One region of the Variovorax raffinosi genome, then DNA from elsewhere that is predicted to be linked to it. Evidence: predicted binding sites of a transcription regulator. Region 1 holds the regulator's gene; each other region holds the start of a gene.
What was found. The regulator sigma-54, encoded in region 1, starts transcription at its own class of promoters, with help from an activator protein. The targets are predictions, from matches to a motif close to TGGCANGNAANCTGCTTT.
Positions count from the first base shown of each region.

Region 1 (10,295 bases):
ATGTACAGCGTGCAGTGGTCGGTGGTCAGGTGGGCGAACACGCGGCAGTCGGGCCACTGGGTCTCGATGCTGGGGCGCACGCCGTGGGCCTTGGCGCGGAAGCGGTCGGCAATGGCGTCCTTGATGCGCAGCGTGGCGAAGTTCAGGCTCTGCAGCGGGCTGTGCTGGGCCGTGGTCTCGATCTTGAAGGTCTGCTTCGGAGTGAACCAGATCTCCCAGGCCACGCCGCTGGCGATGGCGTAGAGGTCGTTCTCACTGCGGTAGGGGGCATGGGCCAGCTCGACCAGCACGCGTTGCGCCAGGCGGCTGTGCAGGTTGAGCTTCAGGCCGTCGCGCCAGTCGGCACGCACCCGCACGCCGCCGCGCAGCGTGAGCAGGTCTTGCCCGGCGCGGCCGGTCAGGGCGTGTACCTCCTGGGCGAGGAATTCCTCGACGCCGGCGGCGCAAGGCAGGAAAAAGGAAAGATCGTTCACGGAAAGTTGGCCATCGGGAAGCCCGACTAGGGGCCTCCATTGTCGCCGCGTCACGGTTCTTCTCTATATAGTCGATTCGCCCATGACTCCCACCCCTGCCCCCAAGGCTGCCCCGGCCGCGCCCGGCGGCGACGGCTTTGCGATCCAGTGCGAGGTGTTGCGGCTGTCCGTGCGGCCGATCGGGCCGGTGCTGCTGGTGCAGTACCTGTTGAACTGCGGGGTGGCGGCGCTCTTTGCGTGGCAGTACTCGCTGTCGCGCGCGCTGGTGTGGATCGCGCTCGTCACGCTGGTGACGGCGATGCGCGGCTTCTTCCCGCAGCGGCTGCCCGACCCTTTCACGCCCGAGAACCTGCGCGCCGCGCAGCGCACCCACACGCTGCGCACCGGCATCTGGGAGCTGGCGCACGGGCTGGCGGGCGTGCTGCTGTTCAACCCGGAACGCGTCGACCAGCAGTTGCTGCTCGGCCTGATCCTGATGGGCATGACGCTGTCGTCGGCGTTCTCGGTGTCGTTCTACACGCCGGCCACGCAACTGGCGATCACGCTGCTGCTGGCGCCGGTGGTTCTCACGGGGCTCTGGCTGGGCGCGCCGATGATGGTGGCGGTGGTGGTCATCGGCATCGGCCTGATCGCGATGATGTGGAAGCTGGTGGCCGAGCGTTCGCGCCAGCTCGAGGAAAACATCGGCCTGCGGCTGAACGAGCGCACGCTGCGCGAACAGGCGCTGGCGGGCCTGCGCGCCTCCGAGCAGGCGCAGGCCGAACGGCTGCGTTTTTTCTCAGCCGCCAACCACGACCTGCGCCAGCCGGTGATGGCCATCGGCCTGCAGGCCGAGGTGCTGCGTCAGCAGTTGCAAAGCGGCGCGGACATGCCGGCGGTGCAGTACACGGTCGCTTCGCTGGCGCGCGCGCAGCAGGCGCTCGAAGGGCTGACCAACCAGTTGCTCGAAATCGGCCGCATCGAGGCCGCCGTCGACCCGTTGCGGCCGGCGGCGGTGGCGTTGGCGCCGCTGCTGCAGGAGCTTGCGCGCCAGGCGGGAGACGGCCGGGTGATGGTGCGTTGCCCGGCGGATGCCGTCGTCTGGAGCGATGCGGTGTCGTTGCGCCGCGTGCTCGCCAACCTGGTCGACAACGCCGTCAAGTTCACGCCGCGCGGCCGTGTGTTGCTGGCGGTGCGGGCGCGCCGGCGGGGCAACGGCGAGCGGGCCTGGCGTGTCGAGGTGCGCGACAACGGCATCGGCATCGCGGCGGATTCGCAGGAGCGGGTGTTCAACGACTTCGAGCAGATCGGCAATGTGGAGCGCAATCTGCAACACGGCCACGGGCTGGGCCTTGCGATCGTGCGGCGGCTGGCGGCGCAGTTGGGCATCGAGGTCGGGTTGCGCTCGGCGCCGGGACGGGGCTCGGTCTTCAGCTTCGAGCTGCCCGCGGCTTCAGGCGATGCGGTGGTGGTCGCGCAGCCCTCGCCCGTGCCGCCCGCCGGGGCCGACACGCTGCGCCCCGGGCTCGCCGTGCTGGTGGTGGAAGACAACGCGGTGGTGGCCGACAGCCTGTCCGCGCTGCTGCGGCAGTGGGAGGTGGCGCCGCGCGTCTACACCAGCGCCGCCGAGGCGTTGGCACTGGCCGATCTGCATGCGCTCGATGCGGCGCTGTGCGACATCCGGCTGCCGGGCGTGCTCGACGGCATTGCGCTGGCCGAGAAGCTGCAGCGGCAAAAGCCCTCGCTGACCATCGCGCTGATTTCCGCCGACATCAACGAAGCCACGCAGCGGTTGGCTGCAGAGCGGGGCTGGCATGCGCTGCGCAAGCCGGTGCAGCCGGATGAGTTGCGGGCTGTGTTGCTGAAGGCGCAGCGACAAGGCTGAGCGCTTGTTCGAGTCCTTGGGTAGATGCATGCGGCTCGTCCGGGGCGAGTGCGAATGACACCAGGAGCTCCCCTCCGCGAATGTCCCCCGCTTCGCTCCTCCTTTATTTCGCTGCGGGGAGCACCTGGTGCCATTCGCACTGGGGCACGCTGCTGGTGATCCTGCGATCAACCACCGCTCTGTCCAACGCTCACGTCGATACGGGGCTCTTTTTCGCGAAATAAAGGAGGAGCGAAGCGGGGGACATTCGCGAAAAAGAGCACCGTGTCGGCGGGAGCGTCGCCCTGAACAACAGCACTCTAAACAACACCGCCCCGGACAGAGCACCCTGGCACGGCCCATGCGATGGGGTCAAGGCTTCCGAGATATGCTCCGCGCACAGGCCGCCGGTCCTGCCCCCGATGTCCGCCGACACACCCTCCCCACTCCCCGCCGCCGACGCGCGCAGCCTGCGCTATGGCACGGTCGCGATCGTGCTGCACTGGCTGCTGGCGGCCATGATCGTGGGCTCGCTCGGCGTGGGCCTGTACATGACGGGCCTGCCGTTTTCGCCGTTGCGGCTGAAGCTCTATAGCTGGCACAAGTGGGCTGGCGTCACCATCCTGCTGCTGTCGGCGTTGCGGCTGTTGTGGCGCCTGAGCCATCGGCCGCCGGCTTTGCCCGCGCGCGTTGCGGCGGCCATGCCGGGCTGGCAGGTCGCGGGGCACCGGGTCAGCCATGCGCTGATGTACCTGCTGTTCTTCGCGGTGCCGCTCCTGGGCTGGGCCTACAGCTCGGCGCTCGGCGTGCCGGTCGTGTGGTTCGGCGTGCTGCCGCTGCCCGACTTCGTGCCGCTCGACAAGGACTTCGCCGAGGCCGTGCTCAAGCCGCTGCACAAGGGCAGCGCGTTCACATTGGCCGGCGTCACGCTGCTGCATGTAGCGGCGGCGCTCAAGCACCACTGGATCGACCACGACGGTCTGTTGAAACGCATGTGGCCCGCGCCACGCAAGGAATCTGCCGGATGAAGCGCCTCTTCCATCTCCCGCCCTTCGTGGCGATGGCATTCGCATGTGCCACGGCCATGCCTGCGGGCGCCGAACCGGCCGCCACGCGGCTGGTGGGCGACAAGAGCCAGATCGTCTTCGTCAGCAAGCAGATGGGCGTGCCGGTGGAGGGCAGCTTCAAGAAGTTCGATGCGCAGGTCGCCTTCGACCCGAAGAAGCCCGAAGGCGGCACGGTCGCGCTGCAGATCGACACGGCCAGTGCGGGCTTCGGCGTGCCCATGAGCGATGCCGAACTGCCCAAGCAGCCCTGGTTCGACGCCGCGCACTTTCCGCAGGCGAGCTTTCAGTCGAGCGCCATCCATGCGCTGGGCGACGGCAAGTTCGAGATGGCGGGCAAGCTCACCATCAAGGGCGTGGCGCGCTATGTGACGGTGCCGGTCGGCATCGTGGCGGCCGGCGGCAACTACGCGGTGGCCACCGGAAGCTTTACGATCCAGCGGCTCGACTACAAGGTGGGCGACGGCGAATGGACCGACACCTCGGTGGTCGCCAACGAGGTGCAGGTGCGCTTCAAGCTCACGCTCGCGGGCTTCGGGCCCCTGTGAAGCGCCTGACCGGGCCGGCCCGTACACCTCTTACTCACCAGAACGCTTTCATGACCTCCACATCCATCGCCATGAAAAAGCTCCTTCTTGCAGCGGCGCTGTCGGCCACGGCCGCCACGCTGGCCACGGCACAGGAATACACCGCGCCGGCCGTCGCCGCCAAGCCCGCGGGCGGGCCGGCGAAGAACGCCAACTACGTGGTCGACCCCACGCACACCTTCGTGATGTACGAGATGGGCCACTACGGCACCACCACCAACCGGGGACGCTTCAGCACGAAAGACGGCTCGGTGAAGATCGACGGCACCGGCAGCAGCGGCAAGGTGGACATCACGATGGACATCAGCTCCATCAACACCGGCGTCGACCTGCTCAACCGGCATGTGCAAAGCAAGGATTTCTTCAACGTGGCGGAATTTCCGACCGGCCGCTTCGTGGCCGATCGCATCGACTTCAGCGGCGACAAGGTGGTCGACGTGCCAGGCACGCTCACCCTGATGGGCCAGACACGGCCGGTGACGCTGAAGGCCGTGCGTTTCAACTGCTACCTGAGCCCGCTGATCAATCGCCAGGTGTGCGGCGGCGACTTCGAGACCACGGTGGAGCGCAGCGACTGGGGAATTACCTGGGGCCTGAACTTCGGCTTCGAGAACAAGGTGAAATTGCTGGTGCAGGTGGAAGCGGTCAACATTCAGCCGTAACCGCTCCTGGCGTGCCCGCGGAGCCCCGCCTATCTGACGATGCTCTTGTGGGTGTTCTGTGCGAGGCGGCCTTCGCCGGCCCGGGACGACTTCAGGCGCTGGCGAACTGCGGCGACCGCACGTGGAAGATTCAGCAGGGCGAGCATCCAGGCGCCCGTGACAACGGTCATCACCACGCCGAAGATCAGTTGCTCGGAAAGCGGTGCGTCGTGCCAGTAGAAAAAGCTCAGCAGGAACGACAGGACCATGGCCCAGACAGCGAGGAGTAGAAGATTTTTCATTTTTTGCACCGCGGTAGTCCGATGCAGAAAATGTAAACCAAAAGATATCAAAGTACTACTTACAGTTTACTTTTCAATCTCCGATCAACGTGCACTTCTGCACGCTGTTCGGGCTTTTCACCGCATCCCAAGGAATAGCAACCGATGGACAACACCCTTTCCCTGCTAGGTATCGCCGGCGCCATGGCCGTGGGCGCGATGAGCCCCGGCCCCAGTTTCGTCATGGTGGCGCGCACGGCCGTGGCCTCGCGCCGAGACGGGCTGGCGGCGGCGCTGGGCATGGGCGCGGGCGGCCTGGCTTTCTCGATCGCCGCGATGGCCGGCCTGCAGGCCGCGTTCCTGGCGGTGCCCGGCCTGTATCTGGCCATCAAGGGTTTGGGCGGCGCCTACCTCATCTACCTGGGCATCCGGATCTGGCGCGGCGCGCGGCAGCCGCTGGACGTGGCACCGCAGGACGCCGGCACCACTTCCCCGCGCCAGCAAGGCCGGGGCGGACGCACCTTCCTGCTGGGCCTGGCCACGCAGGTCAGCAATCCGAAGACGGCGGTGGTGTACGCCAGCATCTTCGCGGCCTTCCTGCCGCGCGAGGTGCCGCTGGTGCTGGCGCTCGCAGTGCCGGTGGTCATCTTCTGCATCGAAACCGGCTGGTACACCATCGTCGCGCTGGCGCTGTCCTCGGCGGCACCGCGCTCGGCCTACCTGCGCTACAAGACCTGGATCGACCGGGCGGCCGGCGGCGTGATGGGCGCACTGGGCCTGCGGCTGGTGTGGTCGGCCGTGCGCGGCGGCTGAACGCCGGGGGCGTCTACAGCAGGCTCTCGGGCGTGAGCGGCGCCAGCAGTTCGAGCATGGTGCGGTCCCAGAAACCCGAATCGGGCTCCTCGTGCAGCACGGTGGTCTGGCCGCCGTCTTCGCTGACCCATTCGATGCGCGAGCCGCCGCTGCCTTCGGCAAAGCGCAGCCGGTAGGCGCCCTGCTGCTTGAGCACGTCGAGCAGCTTGAGCGTCTGCTGCGCCATCTCGGGGCTGCGGATGAACAGCCCGATCTCGGTGTTGTGCGATTCGGAGCGCGGATCGAAATTCATCGAGCCGACGAACAGGATGCGCTGGTCGATCACCGCCGACTTGGCGTGCAGCCGCCCGACCGAGGTGCCGAACAGCCCCAGCCGCACGCTGCGCCGCGTGCGCGTCGAACTCAGTTCGTAGAGGTCGACGCCCAGCTTGAGCATGTCCGGCCGGTAGCGCCGGTAGGCGGTGTGGACCAGCGGCTCGTCGGTGGCGGCGAGCGAATTGGTGACGACGCTGATCTTCACGTTGCGCCCGCGGATCTCGCGCATCACCTCCAGCCCCGTGGCACCCGGGATCAGGTAGGGCGAGACGATGGTCACCTCGGAGCGCGCGCGGCGCATCTGCTCGACCACGTTGTAGCGCACGCTGTCGACGTCCAGCAGCGGCACGCCGCCGTACGACGCGGTCTTGCCGATCACGCGGTCGGGCGAATCGGCATACGCCTCGGCGGTGGTCCAGATCAGACCGAGCTTGCCGGCGTTAAGGTCTTCGACCATCGGGCTGTAGCCGAGCAGGTCGTTGGGCGCGGGCTTCGGCGGGGGCGGCGTGGTGTCGGGGCCGGTGGCGGCGTCGAAGCGCTTTTGCAGTTCTTCGCGCGGCAGCTCGCTCGCCACCACCGACTGGATCGGCCGCACGTAGACGCTGTTCCAGTACTGGTCGAACAGCACGCCAAGACGCGGGACCAGCGCACCCGCGACGAAGGTGTCGAGGTCGATGAAGTTCTCGCCCGAGGTGCGCGTGAAGTACTGATTGCCGATGTTGCGCCCGCCCGCCACCGCCATCGCGCCATCGGCGATGAACAGCTTGTTGTGCATGCGCCGGTTGACCCGCTCGAAATCGAACAGCGACGCGGTGAAGCGCTTGAGCAGGCTGCCGCGCCCGGCCGGGAACGGGTTGAACAGGCGCAGCTCCACGTTCGGCGTGGCCGCCAGGCCGAGCAGCAGTTCGTCTTCGCCGGACGTGTACAGGTCGTCCATCAAGAGGCGCACGCGCACGCCGCGCTGGGCCGCATCGCGCAGGGTGCGCATCAGGTAGCGGCCGGTCTCGTCGTTCTCGATCTGGTAGTACTGCACGTCGAGCGTGCGCTGGGCGCGGCGCGCCAACTGGATGCGGGTGTCGAAGGCGAAGTCGCCGCCCGGCATCAGCCGAAAGCCGCTCAGGTCGGGGTCGGGCTGGGAGGCCAGCGCGATCTTGCCGAGCGCGGTGTCGTTCGATGCGGCAATGGCCTTGGTGGGCGGGCGCGGCGCCTCGTCGGGCAAGGTGGCGCAGCCGGCGAACAGCAATGTGGCCGCAATGACGAAAGCCCAATGCCCGCAGCGCGAAAGCAGGCGATGGGTCACCGGTGGCCCTCTACAGCGCCTTGCGCAGGTTCGCGGGCGCGATGCGCAGCGCTTCGCGGTACTTGGCCACCGTGCGCCGCGCGCATTCGATGCCCTGCTCTTTCAGCATCTCGGAGATCTGGCTGTCCGACAGCGGCTTCTTGATGCTCTCGGAGGTCACGAACTGCTTGATGAGCGCGCGCACCGCGGTGCTCGATGCGTTGCCGCCGGTCTCGGTGCCCAGCGCCGAGCCGAAGAAGTACTTCAACTCGACCGTGCCGAACGGCGTGGCCATGTACTTGGCGGTGGTCACGCGCGAGATGGTCGACTCGTGCAGGCCCAGTTCGTCGGCGATCTCGCGCAGCACCAGCGGCCGCATGGCCAGTTCGCCGTGCACGAAGTAGCTCTTTTGCCGTTCGACGATGGCATTGCTCACGCGCAGGATCGTGTCGAAGCGCTGCTGGATGTTCTTGATGAACCAGCGCGCCTCCTGCAGGCGCTGCGACAGCGCCTGGCTGCCCTCGCCCTTGTGCGACTTGAGCGCGCCGGCATAGATGTCGTGCACGCGCAGGCGCGGCATGACTTCGGGGTTCAGCATGACGCGGAACTTGACGCCGGTGCCGCGTCCGGTCTTGGTGACGATCACGTCGGGAATGACGATGTTGCGCTCGACGTCGACAAAGCGGCGCCCCGGCTTGGGTTCGAGCCGCGCAATGATCTGCAGCGCCGAGCGCACCAGTTCTTCGTTGCTGCGGGTGAGCGTGGCCAGGCGCTTGAAGTCGCGCCGCGCGAGCAGCTCCATCGGCTGCTTGCAGATGGCAATGGCGATCTTGTAGACCTGCGCCTGCTCTTCGTCCATGTCGCGGTCTTCGGCGGCCAGTGCGCGCAACTGGATGCCCAGGCATTCGCCCAGGTCGCGCGCGCCCACGCCCACGGGCTCCAGGCTCTGCAGCAGGCCGAGCGCCACCTGGAAGTGGTGCACGAGGTCGTCGAACTGGTCGTTGTCGTCGCCCGCAAGGCCCGAGGCCAGGGCGGGCAGCGAGTCTTCGAGGTAGCCGTCGTCGTTGAGCGATTCGATCAAAAAGCGCAGCGCGGCACAGTCGTTTTCGTTCAGCCGAAGGCTCAGCGCCTGGCGGTGCAGGAACGATTGCAGCGACTCCTGGCTGCGTGCGAGTTCGGTGGCGTCGGCGCGCTCGTCGTTGCCCAGGTTGTTCTGGCGCGCGGGTGCGTCGCTGCCCCACTCGCTGTCGTCCGGCGCCATGTCGACGGTGCCGTCGCCTTCCCAGTCGGGCTCGCGCTCGGTGATCTCGGCGGCGGGGCCGTCGGATTCGCCCGGGGTGCTGGCCTCGGTGGATGCAGTGCTCGTGCTGCTGGCGGGTGCCGAGGCGAATTCGCTTTCGGCCGCTTCGCCCGCCTCGTCGCGCGGGACCGGCGTGTCGACGGCATCGAGCCCGAATTCCTCGCGCGCCGCTTCTTCCGCGGTGCGTTCGAGGAACGGGTTCTCGTCCAGCATCTGCTCCACCTCCTGGCTCAACTCGAGCGTGGAGAGTTGCAGCAGGCGGATCGACTGCTGCAACTGGGGCGTGAGCGCGAGATGCTGCGAGACGCGAAGGGACAGCCCTTGCTTCATAGGAAAACGGCTCCCCCCCAGGCTGCGCGCTTCGCGCTGCGCCAACCCCCTGCCGGGGGCGGGCCGGCTGCTTCGGGCGGCCGTGCGCGGCGGCCCCCGCGAAGGAATTCCGCCCGGATGACGGCCGCGATCATCCTTGACCCGCGCCGCACGATCACATCCGGAAGTGTTCGCCCAGGTACACCCTGCGTACTTCGGCGTTGTCGACGATCTCCGAGGGCGTGCCTTGTGCCAGCACATGCCCGTCGCTGATGATGAACGCGTGATCGCAGATGCCCAGCGTTTCACGCACGTTGTGGTCGGTGATGAGCACGCCGATGCCGCGTTCCTTCAGGAAGCTGATGATCCGCTGGATTTCGATGACCGCGATCGGGTCGATGCCGGCAAAGGGTTCGTCCAGCAGGATGAAGCGCGGCTGGGTGGCCAGCGCGCGCGCAATCTCGACGCGGCGGCGCTCGCCGCCCGACAGCGCAAGCGCGGGCGAATCGCGCAGGTGGTCGACCCGCAGGTCGCTCAGCAGCTCGGTCAGGCGCTCTTCCATGTGCTGCTTCGAGAGCGGCACCAGCTTGCCGCTCTCGTCGGGCTCGCTCTGCAGTTCCAGCACGGCGCGCACGTTTTCCTCGACCGTGAGCTTGCGGAAGATCGAGGCTTCCTGCGGCAGGTAGCTCAGGCCCATGCGGGCGCGGCGGTGGATCGGCATGTGGGCGATGGGCTCGCCGTCGATCGTGATGTCGCCCGCGTCGGCACGCACCAGGCCCACGATCATGTAGAACGAGGTGGTCTTGCCGGCGCCGTTGGGCCCCAGCAGGCCGACGACTTCGCCCTTCTGCACGTCGAGCGAGACGTCCTTCACCACCGTGCGGCTGCCATAGCTCTTCTTCAGGCCGCGCGCCACCAGGCGGCTGCCCGGCTTGCCATTGGCGTCCTGGGTTCCAGCGGTTTCGATCACTTGCGGGTTTCTCCCTCGGCACCGAGCGTGGTGGTCGAACGCAGGCCCTTGCCCGGTGCCGGGGTGGACGCCGGGGCCACGGGCTTCGCGCCAGCCGGGGCGGAAGCGCCGGCCACGGGCGCCGGGACGGCCTTGGGGGTGAGGATGGTCTTGACGCGGCCGGTCGGGGACGAGGCGTTGACCGCCGTGTTCGGCGGCACGGTGGAACCGTTGACCGTGTAGGTGTCGTTGCTCTGGTCGTAGACGATCAGGGCGCCGTGGCTCTCGTCGTTCGGCGTCGAGCCGAGCAGGCGGCGCATCTCGGCGTTGCGAATGAACTTGACGTTGTCGGCGCGGCTGTCGTACTCGATGACGTCGGACTCGCCCTCGATCCATTCGTCGGGCGCATTGCGTTTCTGCTTGTAATACGCGCGCTTGCCG
Region 1 is NZ_JBPJZR010000002.1:708,904-719,198, forward strand. It holds gene ACSFB7_RS09290 (THUMP domain-containing class I SAM-dependent RNA methyltransferase) at 1-473, opposite strand, end outside; gene ACSFB7_RS09295 (sensor histidine kinase) at 556-2,337, shown strand; gene ACSFB7_RS09300 (cytochrome b) at 2,739-3,344, shown strand; gene ACSFB7_RS09305 (YceI family protein) at 3,341-3,928, shown strand; gene ACSFB7_RS09310 (YceI family protein) at 4,000-4,629, shown strand; gene ACSFB7_RS09315 (hypothetical protein) at 4,659-4,919, opposite strand; gene ACSFB7_RS09320 (LysE family translocator) at 5,055-5,702, shown strand; gene ACSFB7_RS09325 (phospholipase D family protein) at 5,716-7,317, opposite strand; gene rpoN (RNA polymerase factor sigma-54) at 7,328-8,926, opposite strand; gene lptB (LPS export ABC transporter ATP-binding protein) at 9,081-9,875, opposite strand; gene lptA (lipopolysaccharide transport periplasmic protein LptA) at 9,872-10,295, opposite strand, start outside.

Region 2 (10,295 bases), on a different contig from region 1:
CTTTCCCGCGGGCGGCGCCTATGCCACGAGCTGGAACGGCTTCGGGGCCAGCCTGCCGGAGCTGGCGAAGGCTGCGCCCGCCGCGGGATTCCTGAACACGCTGGTCGGCGACAGCGGCGATGGCGTCATTCGCAGCGTGCCGCTGATCGCGCGCTACGAAGGCGATCAGGCGCAGCCCGGCTACTACGAATCGCTGAGTCTCGCGGTCTACCGGCTGGCGAACGGCTCGCCGCCGGTGCGCCCGGCCTTCGCGCCCGGCAGCGAGGTGCCCAGGCTCGAATCGCTGCGGCTCGGGCGCCTGCGCATCCCCGTCGATCAGTCCGCCAGCATGCAGGTGCCGTTTCGCGGACCGGGCGGCGCAGGTGCGGGATCGTTCCGCTACGTGGCGGCCGCCGACGTGCTCGAAGGCCGACTGGGTCCGGGTGAGCTGAAAGACAAGATCGTGCTCGTGGGCGCCACGGCGCCGGGCCTGCAGGACCTGCGCGCCACACCGGTCGGCGCCGCGTTTCCGGGTGTCGAGGTGCATGCCAACATCGTCTCGGGCCTGCTCGATCACCGCCTGCTCGCGGTGCCGGACTATGCGCCCGGCTACGAGGTGCTGACCATCCTGGTCGCGGGCCTCGTGCTGGCATTCGGGTTGTCGCTGCTGTCGGCATCGCGTGCCGTGTTGCTGGCCGCAGGCACGACGGCCGCGCTGGTCGGCCTCAACACCTGGCTCTACGTGAGCGAGAGCCTCGTGCTGCCGCTGGCCTCGGCACTTGCCACGACGGCGCTGGCTTTCGTGCTCAACATGAGCTGGGGCTACTTCGTCGAATCTCGCGCGCGGCGCGGCCTCGTGCGGCTCTTCGGCACCTACGTGCCGCCGCAGCTCGTCAACGAAATGCTCGTGCACCCCGACCGCTACAGCATGCGCGCCGAGAGCAAGCCGATGACCGTGATGTTCTGCGACATGCGCGACTTCACCCGTTTGTCGGAGCAGATGGCGCCGGCCGAGCTGCAAGCTTTTTTGAATACCGTCTTCAGCCGGCTCACCGACGTGATCAGCGCGCACCGCGGCACCGTCGACAAGTACATGGGCGATTGCGTCATGGCCTTCTGGGGCGCGCCGATCGACACGCCCGACCACGCGGCGCTGGCCGTGCGCGCGGCGCTCGACATGGCCGATGCCGTGCGCGAGATCAACAGCATGCACCGCGCCGCCGGCCGGCCCGAGATCAGCGTGGGCATCGGCATCAACAGCGGCGTGATGAGCGTGGGCGACATGGGCTCGACCGCGCGCCGCAGCTACACCGTGGTCGGCGACGCGGTCAATCTTGCGTCGCGCCTCGAAGGACTGAGCGGGCACTACGGCGTCGAGATCATCGCCAGCGGCGCGACCCGCGAGCTGGCGCCCGACTACATCTGGCAGGAGCTCGACAGCGTGCGCGTCAAGGGAAAGGCACAAGTCGTTGCCGTTTTTACGCCGCTGGACGCGCGCACGGCCGACGCGATGAAGCAGGCGCAACAACTGCTCGAACGCTGGGCCGGCGTGCTCGCGGCTTATCGGCGGCAGGACTGGGCGGTGGGCCGAAACTTGCTGGCACCCCTGCTCGCGGCCGATGCCAAAAAAGTCCTTTACCAGCTCTACGCCCAGCGTTTAGCCTCGATGGCGTTGCGTCCGCAAGACCCGAACTGGGACGGCGCAACCCGGTTCGAAACCAAATGACGACAGACACATACAAGGGGTCTCTCACAATGCAGGTTCGTGTGCTGGGTTGCTCGGGCGCCATCGCCAAAGACTGCCGCACCACCTCGTTTCTGGTCGACACGGACCTGCTCGTCGATGCGGGCACCGGGGTCGGAGATCTCACGCTCGAAGAGATGGCCGGCATCAACGATGTCGTGCTGACCCACAGCCACCTCGACCACATCGCCGCGCTGCCTTTGATGCTCGATGCCGTGGGCAGCCGCCGCACGCAACCGCTGCGTGTGCACGCGCTGCGAGCCACCATCGAGGCGCTGCGCGCGCATGTGTTCAACAACGTCATCTGGCCCGATTTCGAGAGCATTCCGAGCCCTGAGGCGCCCTTCGTGAGCTTTCACGATATTGCGGTGGGGCAGGTGCTGCAGCTGGGCAGCTGCGCGCCCAAGCTGATCGAGGTGCTGCCCGCTGTGCACACGGTGCCGGCCTGCGGGTTCGCCGTGCGAAGAGCTACCGGCGGAGCCCACTGGGTTTTCAGCGGCGATACCGAGCGCAACGCGCCTTTCTGGGAGCGCGTCAATGCGATCGAGGTGGCGATGCTGGTGATCGAGACGGCCTTCAGCAGCCGCGAAAAGGCACTGGCTGAACGCAGCCTGCATCTGTCGCCTGCTGTGCTGGCGGATGAACTGGCGCATATCGAGCCGGGCAAGCAATACCCGATCTACATCACCCATACCAAGCCGGCGGAAACCGACGAAATCATGAGCCAGATCGGGGCGCTGGCGGACCATCAGGTGGCCGGGCTGGCGCAGCGCGACATACGCTGGCTCAAGGCGGATGGGATCCTGACTTTCTGACGGTTTCCGATGCGTTGGCATGACAAATTTGTCACCGCTTGTAGCATCTTGAAGCAAGTTATGTCACTTGGTGTAACGCCAAGGTGGCCAAAGATGACGGGTTTGGGCAGCGCGGGGCCTTGGGAACGGGTGGCACGGATGCTGCGGAAGGTACTGCGCTCCGGGCTGGTTCCCGGGCTCTACAAACCAACCTGGAGTTAGTCAAATGAACCGTCGCACTCTCGCTCGCCGCGCACAAGCCGGCTTTACCCTTATCGAATTGATGATCGTTGTGGCGATCATCGGTATCTTGGCTGCTGTGGCTTTGCCGGCTTACCAAGACTATACGGTTCGTGCACGCGTGTCGGAAGCTATGGTTGCCGCTTCTGCCGCCAAAGCAACGATCGGCGAAAACATCGCTTCTGCCGCCAGCGTGATTGATGTCAACTCTTGCAACGGTGTCACGAACAGCACCGTCGCTACAGAAAACGTCAAAAGCCTCGTTTGTGCAAGCGGGGTGCTGACGCTGACCGGCACCACAAAGGCAGGCGACGCCTCGATCGTCCTTACGCCGGTGGTCAACGCTGACAAGGTTGTGGTCTGGACCTGCGCTGGTTCGCCCGCAAAGTATGTTCCCGCTCAGTGCCGTGCAGCTGCCACCTAATCAAATTGATGCGTCAAGCGAAAGCCGCCTATGGGCGGCTTTTTTAATATCCGAGAAATCCCAGCAGCACTCCAATTCGAGTGTGTTGCTTTGATCGAATCGTTGATCTGCGGTGCAATGCAGTTATTGGTGTGCTCGCTGCGATCAGCGTACCCAGGTACTGATGCACGTGCTCAGATCGCAATCGAATTTGCAGGCTACAGCTGAAATGCAACGCCTGCCATCGCCGCAATCTGGACCTCTACGTGTACTTGTGCTTCCTGGGTCGCGTGATCTGCCCACTATCGCGGCCACGTTTGGCAATGTCGGGAGAGGACCTGCGCAAACGCCCACACTTGAACGCGGCGGATGGGTGAGAACTAGGGTCTTCGCGCCGCCAGTATCGACCACAGGTAAGCAAGCACGGCCTGTGCTGCGAAAAGGATGTCAAGACAATGCGATTTGCGCCGAAGCCCACGACATCAACAATAAGTGGTGAATGGATCGCGTCTCTGATCCTTGCGCTGCTGGTGCTTGTGCTGATAGCCCCGAACTTCCTCATCGTTCGCAGTGCCGCCAATATTCTCGAAACGTCGTATACGGAGAACATAGCTTACGCAGCCTGCTTCTGGGCGCTGGTCTTTGCTGTCGCGCCCCGCCTCTGGATGGGCCTTGTTGTGGCGACAGTGCCTTCACTCTGGTGGTCGCTTGAAGTCTTCTTGCGCGTGAATTTTGCACAGCCGGTGACACCGACTTTCGTTGGCATGGCAATGGATGCGGACGCACGCGAGATGGCCGAGTTCCTGTCGACTTCGGGATGGGCTGTGTTGTTTCCGGGTGTCCTATTTATCAGCGTCGCCATCGTGCTGGGGATGTATCTGTATCGCAAGCGCGCCAGATGGACGCACCGTTCACGCCACTGGGTCTTGCTTACCGTTCCGGCGATCCTGATCTTGCTAGCGCTGTTGCATAGGGATATGGGCGATGCTGCTGCCGCTGCTCCGGAGCCCTTCGTCAATAGGGCGGGCAGCATGGCCGCGGTCTTAGCAACGGTCTATCCGCTTGACCTGCCTCTATCGGCAATCTGGGTACACCAGGATGCATCGATCATCCGACAACTCAGAGCAAAACTGAGCGGCTTCGACTTCGAGCCGAAACTTGCCGACGCGCATCTCGACACGGTCGTGCTGGTAGTCGGAGAATCCTCGCGCTCCGATCGATGGCAGCTTTTTGGCTATGAACGAAAGACCACGCCGAAGCTGTCGGCGATGGGCGACCTGATCCTTTTCCCTGATGTAGTTACACAGTCGGTCGCTACGCGATATGCCGTGCCCAACCTCATCTCCCGGCGACCGGTGCTGGCGAGTGACGGAAAAGTTGCTCCCAGTGCGGAGCCGTCGATCTTGGCGGCGCTTAAGCAGATGGGCTATCGAACATCTTGGTTATCGAACCAAGGTGTGGGGGGGTTTTATGAAAGTCCCATCGCGATGTACGCTGGCGATGCGGACGAAGCGATTTACCTTAACCCGACAAGCTACGACGCTCGAGGAACCTACGACGAAGTACTGCTCGAGCCGTTGCGCCGAAGGTTGGACATCAAGGGCAGAAAATTCATTGTGGTGCACACGCTGGGCAGCCATTTCGATTTCTCGCATCGCTACCCGCCGGCCTTCGATATCTACCGTCCTTCATTGACAACCGTTCCAGTACAGGATGGCATCAAGGAAAACGCCTCACTCGCGGTGCAGGCCAGCAATGCGTACGACAACAGTATCCAGTACACCGATTCGCTGCTTTCGCAAATCATCGAGGGCGTTGACCGGAAGGGGGATGCGGCGGTGGTGATGTACATCTCTGATCACGGGCAGGACGTGTTCGACCAGCCATGCAAGGCGAAAAGCATCACGCGAGCATCGAGCCATTCTTTCATCGTTCCAGCGCTGATCTGGTCGAGCGCCAAGGCCAAGCTGCTGATCGGTGATCGACTGGATGCGCTTTCTAATACGCGAACCCGACCCAAAGTCGCCAATGCTGTGCCTCAGACTTTGCTCGATCTTATTGGGGTAATAACGCCTCCTGCGACGAGAACACCCAGTTGGCTTGATCGGGAACATGGACCTAGACGGGTTTCTTCCAAACAAGGCTGGGTCGACTTCGATGCTGCTGCTGCCCGGAATACCTGTGAGATCGGCCCTTAGCCCATGCTGTTGTGTCCACGCCGACGGCTTGATGTAGAAGTGCAGCGCGGTGAGCGTGGAGACGAGGCGGATCTTTTTGCCCTTGAGTTTCACGCTCGCTCATCACGCCAGATGTAATCAAGAGCGGCTTGCCATGGGTGTCGCGACTTGATACGAAGCAAGGCATGGTGTGTACATTCGTTTACTAGTGCCGTGCAAAACCTTGCATTTCTGACAAACGGTCGCTTCGGGATGGCAAGCGGTCCTTTGGTGGAGTAACGATTTCGCTCACAAACGTTACGATGGGAAACACTCCTAACTCAATCTGACGCCGTCAGTCGACAGCCCCAGTGCCCAATGAAAAAACCAGCTGTGTCACTGCATGGGCAGAAAGGCTTCACTCTGATCGAAGCGATGATCGTTGTTGCCTTGGTAGCTATCTTGGCTGCGTTGGCAATACCGTCGTTCACAACCCTCACTGCCAATCAACGGGTGACTTCTGCGGCGCAGGAGTTGCAGACCCTGCTCCAATTCGCCCGTGCCGAGAGTGTCTACAAGCGCACGGAAAGCACTGTCACCGCAACAGGGCAGAAGTGGCAAGCGCAAGCAGGAGAAAAAGTGCTGCGCGAGGCCACATTGCCCGATACCGTCAGCGTCGAGCCTGGCTCTTCAGGCGGCGTGGTCTTCGAGGTGACGGGCAAGGCCCGACCCGCTTCCGGTGGCGTCTCATACACGGTATCGGTTTCCGCGACCAATGCGACGCGCGTGCAGTGCCTCAGTGTGACCGGCGCGGGCTTGGTGCGGCTGCAGCATGTAGCAACTGGGCAGGCCTGCTCATGAAGCCCGGCATTTTTGTCGGAGTTTCGCCGATGAATGTCTCCCGTTCTCCATCGTCATCCCGACAAGCGGGTCTGAGCCTCATCGAGGTTCTCATGGCTGTCCTGCTCGTGAGCATCGGCCTGCTCGGCGCCGCAGGCATGCACGTGCGCGCCATCCAATTCACCACCGATACCGAGCGGCGCCAGATGGCATCGATGGTTGCCTCCGAGTTGATGGAGACGATGCGTGGCGACACGCTCACCGTGCTGCAAACCAACGGCACGCCCAAGGCGGATTTGGGCGGCTACGCGAAAGCGATGGGGACCGAGCTGGATGCGGTCACAGTGAACGATTGCCAACCGTTGGCCGCAATTCCCGCCAAGCGGCTGGGCTGCTGGGGCGCGCGTGCCAGGCAGCTCATGCCGGAACTACCCGCTGCTCTTGTTACGAGCAACTTCGTCGTCGGCCTGGATGCGGGAAACGGTGTGATCTCGGTCACCGTAGCCTGGCCGGTCAAGAAGGGCCAGTGTCTGGATGGAACCGACAATGATTTTTGCTCCTACACGTTGCGATCGAGGCTCTGAGCCCGTGTCGCGTACATGTCCGCAGACGCACAGCAGCGTCATTTGCCGCTCTAGAGCGGCCGAGCAGGGCCTCTCGCTGGTGGAGCTCATGGTGGCAATGGCCGTGGGCCTTGTCGTCGTCTTGATCGCCACCACCATCTACATGGAAAGCTTGCGTAACTTTGGTTTTCGCGCAAGTCAGAGCGAGAACCTCGGCAACAGCCGCTACGTGCTAGGCACCTTGGACAATGAGTTCACGAAGGCCGGCTATCGGCGCGATCCGACGCAGGCCATGGACGAGGCCTTTCCTGCCGACGGCGCTGCGCATCCCAACGGCTGTCAGTTCGCCGTGGGCCAGGCCATCTACGCGGTCGACACGGGCACCTTGTGCATCCGTTATCAGCCGCGCGACAACAATGAGAAGGACTGCGCGGGGTCATCGGCGGGTATTGCCGGGCTGGGGGCCTATGAAGCGCCGCCCGCGCCGGCCCTGGGGGCAGGCCTGTTCGTCGAAAAGTACTTTCTCAACCAGGGCGCGCTGGTCTGCCAAGCCGGTAGTCAGGCTGAAGACAAGCGGGAAGTGGCAGACGGGGTGCGAAGCGTGCTCTTCGAGTTCGGGGTTGGCAAGGGCAACGATTCGTTCGCCGAGCGGCGTGTCGAAGAGTTCAAGACCAGCAAGCCCGCAGCCGATGAAGCCATCAGGTCATTGCGCTATGCCATTTTGCTGTCGAGTTCGGCAGAAAGGGTCACCGGAGGCATGGAGTCCTCCACATGCACCCGCTGGGAAGGCGTGGGCGGTGCCAGCGCCAGCTGCGACACCAGTAAGGGCCAGCTCTACCAGCTTGCGAGCGGCTCCCTCACGCTGAGAAACCTGATGCCATGAGCGCACGCCATATTTCAATTTCGTCCCAACGGCTACACCAGCGCGGAGCTGCGCTGTTCGTCGCCATGATCATGATGCTGCTGGTGCTGATATTGGCCGTGGTCGGCATGCGCACCATCACGCTTGAGTCACGCATCGCCGGCAACGTGCTCGAGAACCAGAAGCTGCAGGAAACGGCGGACGGCGCGCTGCGGGAGGGTGAACGCATCATCCAGAAGTATGGACTGTCGTTGTCCAAGTGTGCTGATGGCGCGGCCAGCCCCTATGACGGGGTCAAGCCCTGTTTCATTTCCGACGCCCGCACTGATCCCCTCGGATTGAATACCTCGTTCGCCGCCAAGACCGCTGCTACCGGATTCGCGAACCCCTATGGCTATTGGTATCCGCGCTACATCTCCACCGTCTGCCCCAAGGGTTCGAGCGCTACATCCGCGCTCGAAGCCGCAAGCACCGGCTGTACCGAGTTCTACGAGCTCAACGCCCAGGCCACCGCCGAAACCAGCGTGCAAGCCTGCGGCTCGCAGGCGTTTTGCCTGCGTTCCACAGTCAATCTCTTCATCAAATAGTCGAGGAGGGCTGCAATGGCTCGTTCCACACGTTCAAATCGCTCAACTTTTCGTATCTTCCACACGGTCGGCCTGCTTGCCGCCGTAGCGGCATTGCTTTTCGGCCAGCACCTTGCGACCGCGCAAGACAGCGGAGATACGGCTTTGGCACAGACGCCGCTGTTCGTGAGCGAGAGCAACCCGCCGTTGAATATGCTGGTGATGGGGCGCGACCATAAGCTCTACTACGAGGCCTACAACGACGCCTCCGACCTGAACGGCGACGGCGTGATCGACGTGGGCTACAAGCCCGATCAGATCGACTATTACGGGTACTTCAACAACAACGCCTGCTACGAATACAGCAACGACAAGTTCTCGCCTGCTGCGGCAGCCACAGGTGCCAAGAAGAAAATCTGTGCTGGTGGAACTCGCTGGAGCGGCGACTTCCTTAACTACCTCGCCACATCGCGCATGGATGCCATTCGCCGGGTACTTTATGGCGGAATGCGCGTGACCGATACCACCAGCAGCACCGTTCTGCAGGCGGCCTATGTGCCTCGTGACGCGCACGCCTGGGGCAAGGCCTATGACCCCGTTCGCGATGGTGCTGTCTACAACATCAGCGACTACGCGCCGCTGGCGCAGCCGGTGAGCGGCACCCGCCATCTCTTTGCCGTGACCACACTGGGCGAAACCGATGACAACGCGATCCCTCGCCTGCGAGTGCTCAACGACTCGAAGTTCCAGATCTGGGACTGGGTGTCCAAGGAGGGGACCGCGGGGCAGGACCTTTGCCTCGGTGGTGTGGCATGCGCGGTGGATGGTGGCTCGCAATTTGAGATGTTGCCCAGCAGCGCATATCAGAAGCTGACCATCATGACGTGGAAGAAGACAAACAACGCGGCGACACCCACGACTGCGGCGCAAATGACCAAGTTCTTCACCGACAACGGAAAGAGCGCCAATTTGTGCGGCACGAGCGCGATCGCCACGATCGACACCACTGGCGGAAACAACAACCCGTTCAGCGGCACCAATGGCTGCACCCACGACAACTACCTGACCGAGATCCTGGGAGAGGTCTACATTCCAGCGGCGGGGGCTTACACCTTTGCCGTTGATGGAGACGATGCCGTGGAGGCCACCATCGACGGCACAAGCTGGGGTTGGTATGGCGGCCATGGCGCGGATCGCAGTCAAAACGGCTTGCAGAGTCACTCGAAGATCTTCAACTTCACGACGGCAGGCTGGAAGACGGTGAAGTTTCGCCATGTCGAAGGAGCAGGCGATGACAACTGGGGGCTGGCCCTGAAGGTGACTCGGCCTGCCAGCGCCATAGTGACCCGCAAGATCCGGGTGGAGGCCTGCTCCAGCACCGACGCGGCCTTGCGTGAAGCCAGTTGCAAGTCCTATCCGAACAACGGCGGTACAGCCATCTACAAGCCGACCGGCTTGCTGCACGACTTCGGTGAGAACAACAAGATGTACTTCGGCCTGCTCTCGGGCTCGTACCAGAAAAATATCGCGGGCGGCATTCTGCGGCGCAACATGAGCAGCTTTGCCGACGAGGTCAATCCGCAGACGGGCGCGTTCCAGACTGGCGTCGCCGGTGTCGTTGCCAACATTGACCGTCTGCGCCTGATCGGCTTCAACGGCAGCCAGTACAACGATTGCGGCTGGATCACCGATGGGCCTATCAGCGGCAAGACCGATCCGTCGATGTGTGCGATGTGGGGCAACCCGGTGGGCGAGATGATGTTCGAGACGCTGCGCTATTTCGGCGGAGCCTCCGGCGCCCACAGCCAGTACGACTATGGCAGCGGGTCCAAGGACAGCGCAAATCCTTTGAACCTTTCCAAGCCCGACTGGGTGTCGCCTTACGCGGCAAAACCCAGCGGTGGCGGCTATCAGCATTGCGCGCGCCCGGTGATGACAGTTCTTAGCGACATCAATCCTTCGTATGACACCAAGCTGCCGGGTAGCCGCTACCAGTCTGTTGCCGTCAATGCCGACGCCCTGGCCGGCTTCAATGTCGCCAACGAGGTGCAGGCCATCGGCGCTGCGGAGGGCATTCATGGCAAGAGCTTTTTCATTGGCCAGTCAAGCTCGACCAACGCGAACGGCGCACCGTCAGTGAAGACGGTC
Region 2 is NZ_JBPJZR010000004.1:177,223-187,517, reverse strand. It holds gene ACSFB7_RS14970 (CHASE2 domain-containing protein) at 1-1,705, shown strand, start outside; gene ACSFB7_RS14965 (3',5'-cyclic-nucleotide phosphodiesterase) at 1,735-2,538, shown strand; gene ACSFB7_RS14960 (pilin) at 2,744-3,181, shown strand; gene ACSFB7_RS14955 (phosphoethanolamine transferase) at 3,616-5,358, shown strand; gene ACSFB7_RS14950 (GspH/FimT family pseudopilin) at 5,695-6,177, shown strand; gene pilV (type IV pilus modification protein PilV) at 6,174-6,740, shown strand; gene ACSFB7_RS14940 (PilW family protein) at 6,745-7,602, shown strand; gene ACSFB7_RS14935 (pilus assembly PilX family protein) at 7,599-8,168, shown strand; gene ACSFB7_RS14930 (pilus assembly protein) at 8,184-10,295, shown strand, end outside.
Region 2: the regulator sigma-54 is predicted to act here: its motif matches at 2,669-2,686, upstream of ACSFB7_RS14960 (pilin).

Region 3 (10,295 bases), on a different contig from region 1:
CCAGCTTCTTCGACAGCGTGATCGCCTGGCCGTTGTTGTTGAGGGTCATGAGCACGGCCATGTCCTTCTTCGGGCCGCTCAGGCCCAGGTGCATGCCGTAGACCAGGCCGTAGAGCACATGCGCCATGTCGAGGTCGCCGTTGGCCAGCTTGTCGCGCACGCCGGCCCAGCTCGCTTCCTTGCTGGGCACGATCTTCACGCCGTACTTCTTGTCGATGCCCAGCACCGAGGCCATCACCACGCTGGCGCAGTCGGTCAGCGGGATGAAGCCGATCTTCACTTCTTCCTTTTCTGGCTTGTCCGAGCCCTGGGCCCAGACGGCGGCGCGCAGCGCGGGGTCGATGCCCACGGCGCCGATGGCGGCGGCTTGCAGGACGCGGCGTCGGCTGAGGCGGGTTTTGAGCAGGTCGGTCATGGGGCGGGCTCCGGTTGAAGGCGGGACAGATGACAAAAACAAAAGCAAAGCGAAAAACAAAAAAGGCGTCCTCACCGCGCGGGGGCTGCTCGAAAACGAGCCCCTGCGGATAAGGACGCCTTTGTCCGGTTCGGTGGGTGACACCCGCCATTGGGTGTCGCCTGCCTGAAGACCTGGTGGTCTATGGCTTCAGTGTTGCAAGCTGTGTGCCAAGCTGACGGGTGACTGATTTGCTATGAAAAGAGTAGCTGGTGGTGCAGAACGGTTGCGGGTGATGCGGCTTTTCGGCTCTGGAGGCTCGGCATGCACGCTTGTTGTGCACTGCACCAACTCGAGCCGCGTTCGGGCCTCAGCGCGCAGGTGGCGTGTCGAGCGGCAGGTAGTCGGCCATCGCCAGCACCGACTCGGCCACGTCGACGAGGCGCCGGTTCTGGTTCATCGCGGTCTGGCGCAGCATCTTGTGGGCCTCTTCCTCGCTCAGGCGCCGGTGCGCCATCAGCAGGCCCTTGGCGCGTTCGACGATCTTTCGTTCGTTGAGCGAGGCGCGCACGGTTTCGAGTTCATCGCCCATGGCCTGCAGCCGGTGCGATTGCTCCTGGACCATGTCGAGCACCGAGCGTTCGAGGTGACGGCCGAACTGGGCGGGCGCGGCGGCCTGCGCATCGGCATCGTCGAAGAACATGGCGCCGTCGGCTTGCGGGGCCAGCGTGCCGAGCACTTCCTGGTACTTCTGCAGTTCGCTGCGCGCCTGCGCGGTCTTGTGGCCGCACAGCGCGCGCAGGTCGGCGGCCAGGCGGTCTTCGACGGTCTTCATGGCGTCGATGCGGCGGGTGCAACAGTCGAACCATGCCTGGCTCAGTTGGGCGTCCGCCATGCCAGGCGGCGTGGCCGGCGCGGAGGTGGCGCCCATGCGGCGCATGCGTTCCAGCTCGGCCAGCGTGGCATCGGACTGGCTCTCGCGCCAGAGCGCGAGCAGCGCCGCATCGGAGAAATCGGTGAAGACCTGGAAGCAGCGCTCCTGCGATTCGATCAGGTGCAGCCATTGCAGGCGCTGCGCTTCGCTGCTGCGGTTCTCTGCCAGCGCAGCAGCGCCGAAGGCACGCTCCTGGCCAGCGAACTCCTTGCCCTGCATGAAATTGAACATCGCCACCAGCAGGCGCGAGATCTCGGGGTCGGTGGCGCCATCGGCCGCCTCGAACACCACCGACAGCAGTCCGGCGACGAGCTTGGCGAAGGCGGCGGTGGCCTGGGCCGGCTTCAGTTCGAGTGCGCCGACGCGGCGGCGCAATGCGGGCAGCGCGTCCAGCCCCGGCAGCACCCAGGCGATGCGGCTGAAGAGGCGGGCGCCGTTGCCGGGGCCGGCGCGATGTTGAGCCTCGGTTTCGAGCTGGTCGAAACCGGCGCGCACTTCCTGTTCGAGCGCCAGGCATTCGGCAATCTGCGGATCGCGCTGCTCGGCGAAGCGGCCACCGCGCGAGGCCAGGAACACATTCGACATGCCGCGCTCGCGCTGCAGCGCATGGACCAGCCGGCCGATCACGCCGACCAGGTCGCTGGTGCGGGCGAGCTGGTCCAGCTCGTCGATCTCGCAGCGGCGGGCGGCGATCAGAAAATTCAGTCCGGATTTCATGGTGGGAGGCGCGCGGGGAGCAGGGGCACAGGGTCACTGCAACATCCGTGCCTCAAGGGCGCCGCTTGCCCCTTGGCGGGCGTGCCCGGCGGGCGCCACCTACACTCGGCGCCATGCTCTTGTTGGGAATCGAATCATCCTGCGATGAAACCGGCGTGGCGCTGGTCGAATCATTCGGCGACGCGCTGCCGCTGCTGCGTTCGCACGCTCTGCACAGCCAGATCGCCATGCACCAGGCCTACGGCGGCGTGGTGCCCGAATTGGCCAGCCGCGACCACATCCGCCGCGTGCTGCCGCTGACCGAGGCCGTCATGGCCGAGGCCGGCCGCTCCCTGAGCGAGATCGACGTGGTGGCCTACACGCGAGGCCCAGGCCTTGCGGGCGCGCTGCTCGTGGGCGCGGGCGTGGCTTGCGCGCTGGGCGTGGCGCTGGGCAAGCCGGTGCTGGGCGTGCATCACCTCGAAGGGCATCTGCTGTCGCCGTTTCTTAGCGCCGATCCGCCGGAGTTTCCGTTCGTCGCGCTGCTGGTCTCGGGCGGTCACACGCAACTGATGCGGGTCGATGGCGTGGGCCGTTACGAACTGCTCGGCGAAACCATCGACGACGCGGCCGGCGAAGCCTTCGACAAGAGCGCCAAGCTCATGGGCCTGCCGTATCCCGGCGGCCCCTGGCTCGCGAAGCTGGCCGAGGGCGGCAGCCCCACGGCATTCAAGCTGCCGCGACCGCTGCTGCACAGCGGCGATCTCGATTTTTCCTTTGCCGGCCTGAAGACGGCCGTGCTCACGCAGGCAAAGAAATTGGGCGATCAGCTCGAAGCAAACAAGGCCGATCTGGCGGCGTCCACGCAAGCGGCCATCGTCGAGGTGCTCTTGAAGAAGTCGCTTGCCGCGCTCGACCAGACGGGGCTCAAGCGGCTCGTGGTGGCCGGCGGCGTGGGTGCGAACAAGAACCTGCGCGAGCAACTGAACGCCGCGTGCGCCAAGCGCCGTGTGCGCGTGCATTACCCCGAGCTGCACCTGTGCACCGACAACGGCGCCATGATCGCCATGGCCGCCGCCATGCGGCTGCAGTCGGGCCTGTCGCAGGCCAGCGAGCGCTATGCCTTCGACGTCAAGCCGCGATGGCCAATGGCATCGCTGACGGCCGAGGCGTCGCTGCCGGAAACCGCGTAACCGGTTGGTGGCGTGCGCGCCCGAGCGAAGGCAGCGGCAGCACATCGAGCACATTGCGCCAGAGCTGGCGCCACTCGGGCCAGTCGTGGCCGCCTTCGGTGGTGAACACGCGTCCCGGAGGCAGGGCATCCGCCAGCAGCTTGTGGTTGCTGGCAAAGCGATCGGCCAGGCCGAAACCCAGGTAGAGCTGCGGCAGGTCCTTGGAAGGCTTGGCTTCCAGGTACTGCTGGAAGAAGGGCCAGAGCTTGCGGTCGGGTTCTTCGTCGGGCTGCGGCCCGGTGGGTGCCTGCCAGGTGCGCAGGCCGCCGGCTTTCTTGATCTCCGCGCCCAGCACCCGACGGCCCAGGTACGGGGCCAATGCAACGATGCCATCCACCGAGCCCGGCCGTGCCAGTTCGTGGATCAATGCGCCGAAGCCGCCGATGGAGATGCCCACGAGCCAGATCGAGGTGTAGCCCTTCGCGCGCTGCGGCTCGATGACGTCCGCATGCAGGCGTTCGCTGAGCGTCTGGTCGTAGTAGTAGGAAACGTCCGCGTCGACCAGCAGGGAGTCGGCGGCGAGGTGGCGCTCTCTGACGGCGCTGATGAAACCTTCGCGCTCGAATTCTTCGGGCTTGAGGTACGCGCCGGGCAAAAATATCAGGAGCGTGTCCGAGCGATGGTTGTCGTTGGCGGACTGAAAGTGCGTTTTCATGGTGCCTTTGGAGGGCACCCGATCCGCACCGTCGGGATTCGATGCGTTTACAAGACGCCCACGAAGAAGAAAGTACTAAGAAAACGTCACATCATGTGACGTTGTTCGGCGCTATTGTGAGTAGGGTGCTTGTTTAAAGTCAAAAACAAGCCGCTACTAACATTTTCCTCTTGTGGGCTTCTGCAAAGTTAGTCAATTTGCAACTGAAAAGCCTGGCTTGCCTGCACGAGCTTTCCGAGCTTCAGCGTGAGCACGCCGTTCTCGAGCTTGGCGGTGCTCGTGGCCACGTCGATGTCCTGCGGAAGCTCGTAGGCGGCCTTGAACTGGCGCTTGGCTTCGGCCTTGCTGTCGATGCGCACCACGGTGCCTTCGATGCTGATCGACAGGTCTTCGCGCGAGAGGCCCGGCACGTCGAGCGAGAGGGTCCAGCTCTTGTCGTCCTGCTCCACGAGCGGGGAGCGGCGGGCACCGGCGAAGGCGTCGTTCACGAAGCGCTCGAAGGCGTGGTCGTGCGTGCGCGGGGTGAAGCGGGCGGTGCGAAGCGTGGGTGCGAAGAACATGATGAAAAGCTCCTGGATGAACACAATGGGGACAAGGAATGTGTGTCCCGTACACTGCGCGGCCATTCAATCCTGAGTGCCGCTTGACATCTCATCTAGGCGCATCGGCAAGCGTTTCAAGACAATGAATCCCTCCTTTATTTGGCGCCGCCAGGCCTTGAAATTCGCAGCGCTGGCGCTATGCGCGAGGCCCTTCGCAGCACTCGCGCAGGCACCGCAGCCGGCACCCATTCGCCTCGCGTTGATCGAAAGCATGAGCGGCCCGTTTGCCAACACGGGCGAGGCGGTGTTCCGCAATCTGCTGTGGGCGGTGGAGCGCGTGAATGCGCGTGGCGGCGTCAAGCTGCCCGGCGGTGCGCGGCCCTTGCAACTGGACCGCTACGACAGCAAGGGACAGAACGAGGAAGCGCTTTCCGCGTTGCGCGCGGCCATGGACGATGGCGCGCGCATCGTGCTGCAGGGCAACTCGTCGGCCACGGCTTCGGCGCTGGTCGACGCCATCGACAAGAACAACGAGCGCGACCCCGCGCGGCGCGTGATCTTCCTGAACTACGCGGCGGTCGATCCGGCACTCACCAACGAGCGCTGCAGCTTCTGGCACTTCCGTTTCGATGCGCACGCCGACATGCGCGTGGCCGCGCTGATGAGCGCGGTGAAGGACGACACCGCGCTCAAGCGCGTCTACCTGATCGGGCAGGACTACAGCTTCGGCCAGGCGGTGCTGCGCGAATCGCGCCGGCAACTCGGCGTGCAGCGGCCCGACGTGGAGATCGTCGGCGACGAACTGCATCCGATGGGCAAGGTGAAAGACTTCGCGCCCTACGCCACGAAGATCATCGCGAGCGGTGCGCAGGCCGTGATCACCGGCAACTGGGGCAACGACCTCACGCTGCTCGTGAAGGCCGCACGCGAAGCGGGCTTCAACGGCAGTTTCTATACCTTCTACGGCAATGCACTCGGCGCGCCGGCGGCCATCGGTGATGCGGGCATCGGCCGCGTGGTGGCGGTGGCCGACTGGCTGCCCAACGTGCAGACCTCGCAGTCGGAAACCTTCTACCGCGCGTTCCGTACGCGCTTTCCGAAGCCGGCCGACGACTACGTGCACATGCGGCTGCAATTGCTGATCGAAGCGCTGGTGCAGGCCGTCGAGCGCGCAGGCAGTGTCGATGCCGTGGCGGTGGCGCGTGCGCTGGAGCAGGCCGATGTCAGCCTGTACGGCCAGCGTGGCCGCATGCGTGCGACGGACCACCAGTTCCAACAGCAGTTGGTGGTCGGCGTGATGGACAGGCAGGGCAAGCCCGGCGTGCAGTTCGATGTCGAAGGCTCGGGCTACGGCTTTCGCGTGATCAAGACCATCGCCCCAGAGCGCGCCGAACTGCCCACCTCGTGCAAGATGAAGAGACCTTGATGATGATGAAGAACAGGACCACAAGACATGCGTGAAGCCATCCACAACCTCGAAGCGTCGAAGATCCGCGAAGTCGCAAACGCCGGCATGGGCCGCGACGACGTGCTGGCCTTCTGGTTCGGCGAAAGCGACGAGGTCACGCCCGAGGTGATCCGCCAGGCAGCCATCGAGTCGCTGCAGCGCGGCGAAACCTTCTACGCGCACAACCTCGGCCTGCCCGAGCTGCGCGAGGCGATCGCGCGCTACACCAGTGCGCTGCACCCGGCGGTCGATGCCTCGCGCATCGCCGTCACGTCGGGCGGCGTGAGCGCGCTGATGCTGGCGGTGCAGGCGCTGGTCGATGCGGGCGACGACGTGGTGGCTGTGACGCCGGTGTGGCCCAACCTCACGGCGCAGCCCGCGATCATGGGCGCACATGTGCGCACCGTGCCGCTGGTGCCGGTGGCGGGGCAGTGGACGCTCGATCTGGCCGCGTTGCGTAAGGCAGTCACTTCGAAGACAAAGCTGCTGATCGTCAACGCGCCCAACAACCCTACGGGCTGGACCATGACGCGCGAAGAGCAGCAGGCCGTGCTCGACCACTGCCGCCAGACGGGCACGTGGATCCTGGCCGACGAGGTGTACGAGCGGCTGTACTTCGAGCCGACGCCGAATGGCTGCGCGCCGAGCTTTCTCGACATCTCTAAGCCCGACGACCGCCTTGTCGTCACGCACAGCTTCTCGAAGAGCTTCCTCATGACCGGCTGGCGGCTCGGCTGGCTGGTGCTGCCGCCAGCAATGGTGGAGGGCATCGGCAAGCTGATCGAGTTCAACACCTCGTGCGCCAGCGTGTTCACGCAGCGGGCCGCCATCGCGGCCATCGAACACACCAGCGAGATCACGCCGCGCGTGGTGGCGCACCTGAAGCTGTGCCGCGACACGCTGGTTCCGTTGCTGGCGGCCGTGCCGGGCGTGCAGGTGGCATCGGCCAAGGGCGGCATGTACGCCTTCTTCCGGCTCGAAGGCTTCGACGACTCGTTCGAAGTCGCCAAGCGGCTGGTGGTCGAGGCGGGCCTGGGCCTCGCGCCGGGCAATGCCTTTGCACCCGAAGCGCAAGGCTGGCTGCGCTGGTGCTTTGCCTCGAAAGATCCGCAGCGGCTGGTGAAGGGCGTGGAGCGCCTGCGCAACTGGCTGGCGGAGCAGCCGCGCAAGGCCTGATCCGGCTGTCTGCTGCAATTTCGTTCAATACGCGGCGCGAGCGGCCCGCGAAGCTCGACCTTTCTTTCATCGAAAGCGAAAGGTCATGCATGTCGGAACGACTCAAGGGAATGGTGCTGTGCGCCCTGGCGATGGTCACGGTGGGCAGCACCGTGGTCGCCAGCAAGGTCATCGCGGGCGGCCTGCCGCCGTTCACCGCAACCGCGCTGCGCTTTGCGATGGCGCTGCCGGTGTTTCTTCTGTTGCTGCGGCTGGCCCGTACTGCATGGCCCCGCCCTGATCGGCGCGACCTCGTGCTGCTTCTGTGCCAGGCGGGGCTGGGCAGCGTCGGCTACACGGTGCTGCTGATCATGGGCGTGCGCTGGGCGCCGGCTGCGAGCGCGGGCGTGGTGGCCGGGACGCTGCCGGCGGTTGCGGCGCTGGTGGCGGTGCTGGCCTTGCGCGAGCGGCCGGGGCGGTATCTGGTGGGCAGCATCGTGCTGGCGACGGCGGGGGTGCTGGCGATCAGCTGGCCGGGGGCGGGTTCGGTGGGGGACTCAAAATCCCCTGCGGCAATGGTCGGCAATCTGCTGGTGCTGGGCGCGGTCGTCTGCGAGGCGATGTTCATCCTGCTCAACAAGCGCCTGCGGGTGCCGGTGCGGCCGCTGGCGCTGTCGACGCTGATGACGGTCTTCGGGTTGTTGCTGTCGGCGGTGCCGGCGCTGTTCGAGAAAGCCTGGGAACACCCCTTGCCGAACGATGCCCTGATCGGCGTTGCCTACTACGCGTTGGTGCCGACGGTGCTGGGTTTTGTTCTCTGGTTTGCCGGATCGGCCCGGTTGAAGGGGGCGGAAGCGGCGCTCTTCACTGCGCTCCTGCCGGTTTCTGCGCTGATACTGGCGGCTCTCTGGTTGGGTGAAAGTATCAGTCTGGCGCAGATCGGCGGGGCTGCTTGCGTGCTGGGTGCGGTGGGGCTGGCTTCGCTCGATGGAAGAGGTGGGAAACGCCCCGAAAGCCCCCTCAAGCCCGCCGAGCTATAATCCCGAGGCTTTGCATGCCGCAAGGCGCACGACAAGGGCAGTTCCAGTCCTTATCGCAAGTCAAACATCCCGGAACAAGGAAAATTCAACATGATCGCAGCCTCCATCAAGGCCGAAGTTGTCAAAGACAACGCCCGTGCAGCCAATGACACCGGTAGCCCAGAAGTGCAAGTCGCACTGCTGACCGCCCGCATCAACGAACTCACCCCCCACTTCAAGACGCACGCCAAGGACCACCACGGTCGTCGCGGCCTGCTGCGCATGGTGAGCCGCCGTCGCAAGCTTCTCGACTACCTCAAGTCCAAGAACGCCGAGCGTTACACCGCGCTGATCGCCAAGCTGGGTCTGCGCAAGTAAACCGAATCGCATGAAAAAACGCCTGGGTTAGTCCGCTAGCTCAGGCGTTTTTTACTTCGCGATCCACTTTCGGAGTGCCAAAACAGAGCGAAGCTGTGTCATTCCAATGAAGTTCGCCCCGAGCTTCGCTGGAATGGCATCGTGTTCTGAGAAGCCTCCGTCCCTTGCGGGTCCTGTGCGACCCGCTACTAAAACAGGAGCAAACATGAGCCTCTTCAACAAAGTCACCAAGTCCTTCCAGTGGGGCGACAAGACTGTCGTCATGGAAACGGGCGAAGTCGCCCGCCAGGCCAATGGCGCCGTGTTGGTCGACATCGACGGCACCGTGATCCTGGCGACCGTGGTCGCCTCCAAGTCGGCCAAGCCCGGTCAAGACTTCTTCCCGCTGACCGTCGACTACATCGAGAAGACCTACGCCGCGGGCAAGATCCCCGGCAGCTTCTTCAAGCGCGAAGCCAAGCCCAGCGAACACGAAACGCTGACCAGCCGCCTGATCGACCGCCCGATCCGCCCGCTGTTCCCCGAAGGCTTCCTGAACGAAGTGCACGTGGTCATCCACACCGTGTCGCTCAACCCTGAAGTCGACGCCGACATCGCCGCCATGATCGGCGTGAGCGCCGCGCTGTCGATCTCCGGCATCCCGTTCAGCGGCCCGATCGGCGCCGCTCGCGTGGGCTACATCAACGGCCAGTACGTGCTGAATCCGGGCCAGACGGCCCGCAAGGATTCGCAGATGGACCTCGTCGTCGCCGGCACCCAGGCTGCCGTGCTGATGGTCGAGTCCGAAGCCCAGCAACTGAGCGAAGAAATCATGCTCGGCGGCGTGGTGTTCGGCCACGAACAGGCCGGCATCGCGATCAACGCGATCCATGACCTCGTGCGCGACGCCGGCAAGCCCGTGTGGGACTGGCAAGCACCTGCCGAAGACGAAGTCTTCGTCGCCAAGGTCAAGGGCCTGGCCGAAGAAAAGCTGCGCGCCGTGTACCAGATCCGCAGCAAGCAAGCCCGCACGCAAGCCCTGCGCGAAGCCAACGCCAGCGTGATGGCGTCGCTCAAGGAAAGCGGCGAGCCGTTCGATGCAGGCAAGGTCAACGACCTGCTGTTCTCCATCGAATCGAAGATCGTGCGCAGCCAGATCCTGTCGGGCGAGCCCCGCATCGACGGCCGCGACACGCGCACCGTGCGCCCCATCGAGATCCGCAACTCGGTGCTGCCCCGCACCCACGGTTCGGCCCTGTTCACGCGCGGTGAAACGCAAGCGCTGGTCATCACCACGCTCGGCACCGAACGTGACGCACAGCGCATCGACGCGCTGGCCGGCGAATACGAAGACCGCTTCCTGTTCCACTACAACATGCCTCCCTTTGCCACCGGCGAAGTGGGCCGCATGGGCTCGACCAAGCGCCGCGAAATCGGCCACGGCCGCCTGGCCAAGCGCGCGCTCGTCGCCGTGCTGCCGACCAAGGAAGAATTCCCGTACACCGTGCGCGTGGTCTCGGAAATCACCGAGTCGAACGGCTCCTCGTCGATGGCTTCGGTCTGCGGCGGCTGCCTCTCGATGATGGACGCCGGCGTGCCGATGAAGGCGCACGTGGCCGGCATCGCCATGGGCCTGATCAAGGAAGACAACCGCTTCGCGGTGCTGACCGACATCCTGGGCGACGAAGATCACCTGGGTGACATGGACTTCAAGGTGGCCGGCACGACCAACGGCATCACCGCGCTGCAGATGGACATCAAGATCCAGGGCATCACCAAGGAAATCATGCAGGTCGCACTGGCGCAAGCCAAGGAAGCGCGCATGCACATCCTGGGCAAGATGCAAGAAGCCATGGGCGAGGCC
Region 3 is NZ_JBPJZR010000008.1:145,044-155,338, reverse strand. It holds gene ACSFB7_RS23250 (CmpA/NrtA family ABC transporter substrate-binding protein) at 1-415, opposite strand, end outside; gene ACSFB7_RS23245 (nitrate- and nitrite sensing domain-containing protein) at 765-2,045, opposite strand; gene tsaD (tRNA (adenosine(37)-N6)-threonylcarbamoyltransferase complex transferase subunit TsaD) at 2,159-3,217, shown strand; gene ACSFB7_RS23235 (alpha/beta hydrolase-fold protein) at 3,156-3,911, opposite strand; gene ACSFB7_RS23230 (Hsp20/alpha crystallin family protein) at 4,100-4,471, opposite strand; gene ACSFB7_RS23225 (branched-chain amino acid ABC transporter substrate-binding protein) at 4,596-5,879, shown strand; gene ACSFB7_RS23220 (pyridoxal phosphate-dependent aminotransferase) at 5,907-7,076, shown strand; gene ACSFB7_RS23215 (DMT family transporter) at 7,166-8,095, shown strand; gene rpsO (30S ribosomal protein S15) at 8,186-8,452, shown strand; gene pnp (polyribonucleotide nucleotidyltransferase) at 8,658-10,295, shown strand, end outside.
Region 3: the regulator sigma-54 is predicted to act here: its motif matches at 2,081-2,098, upstream of ACSFB7_RS23245 (nitrate- and nitrite sensing domain-containing protein).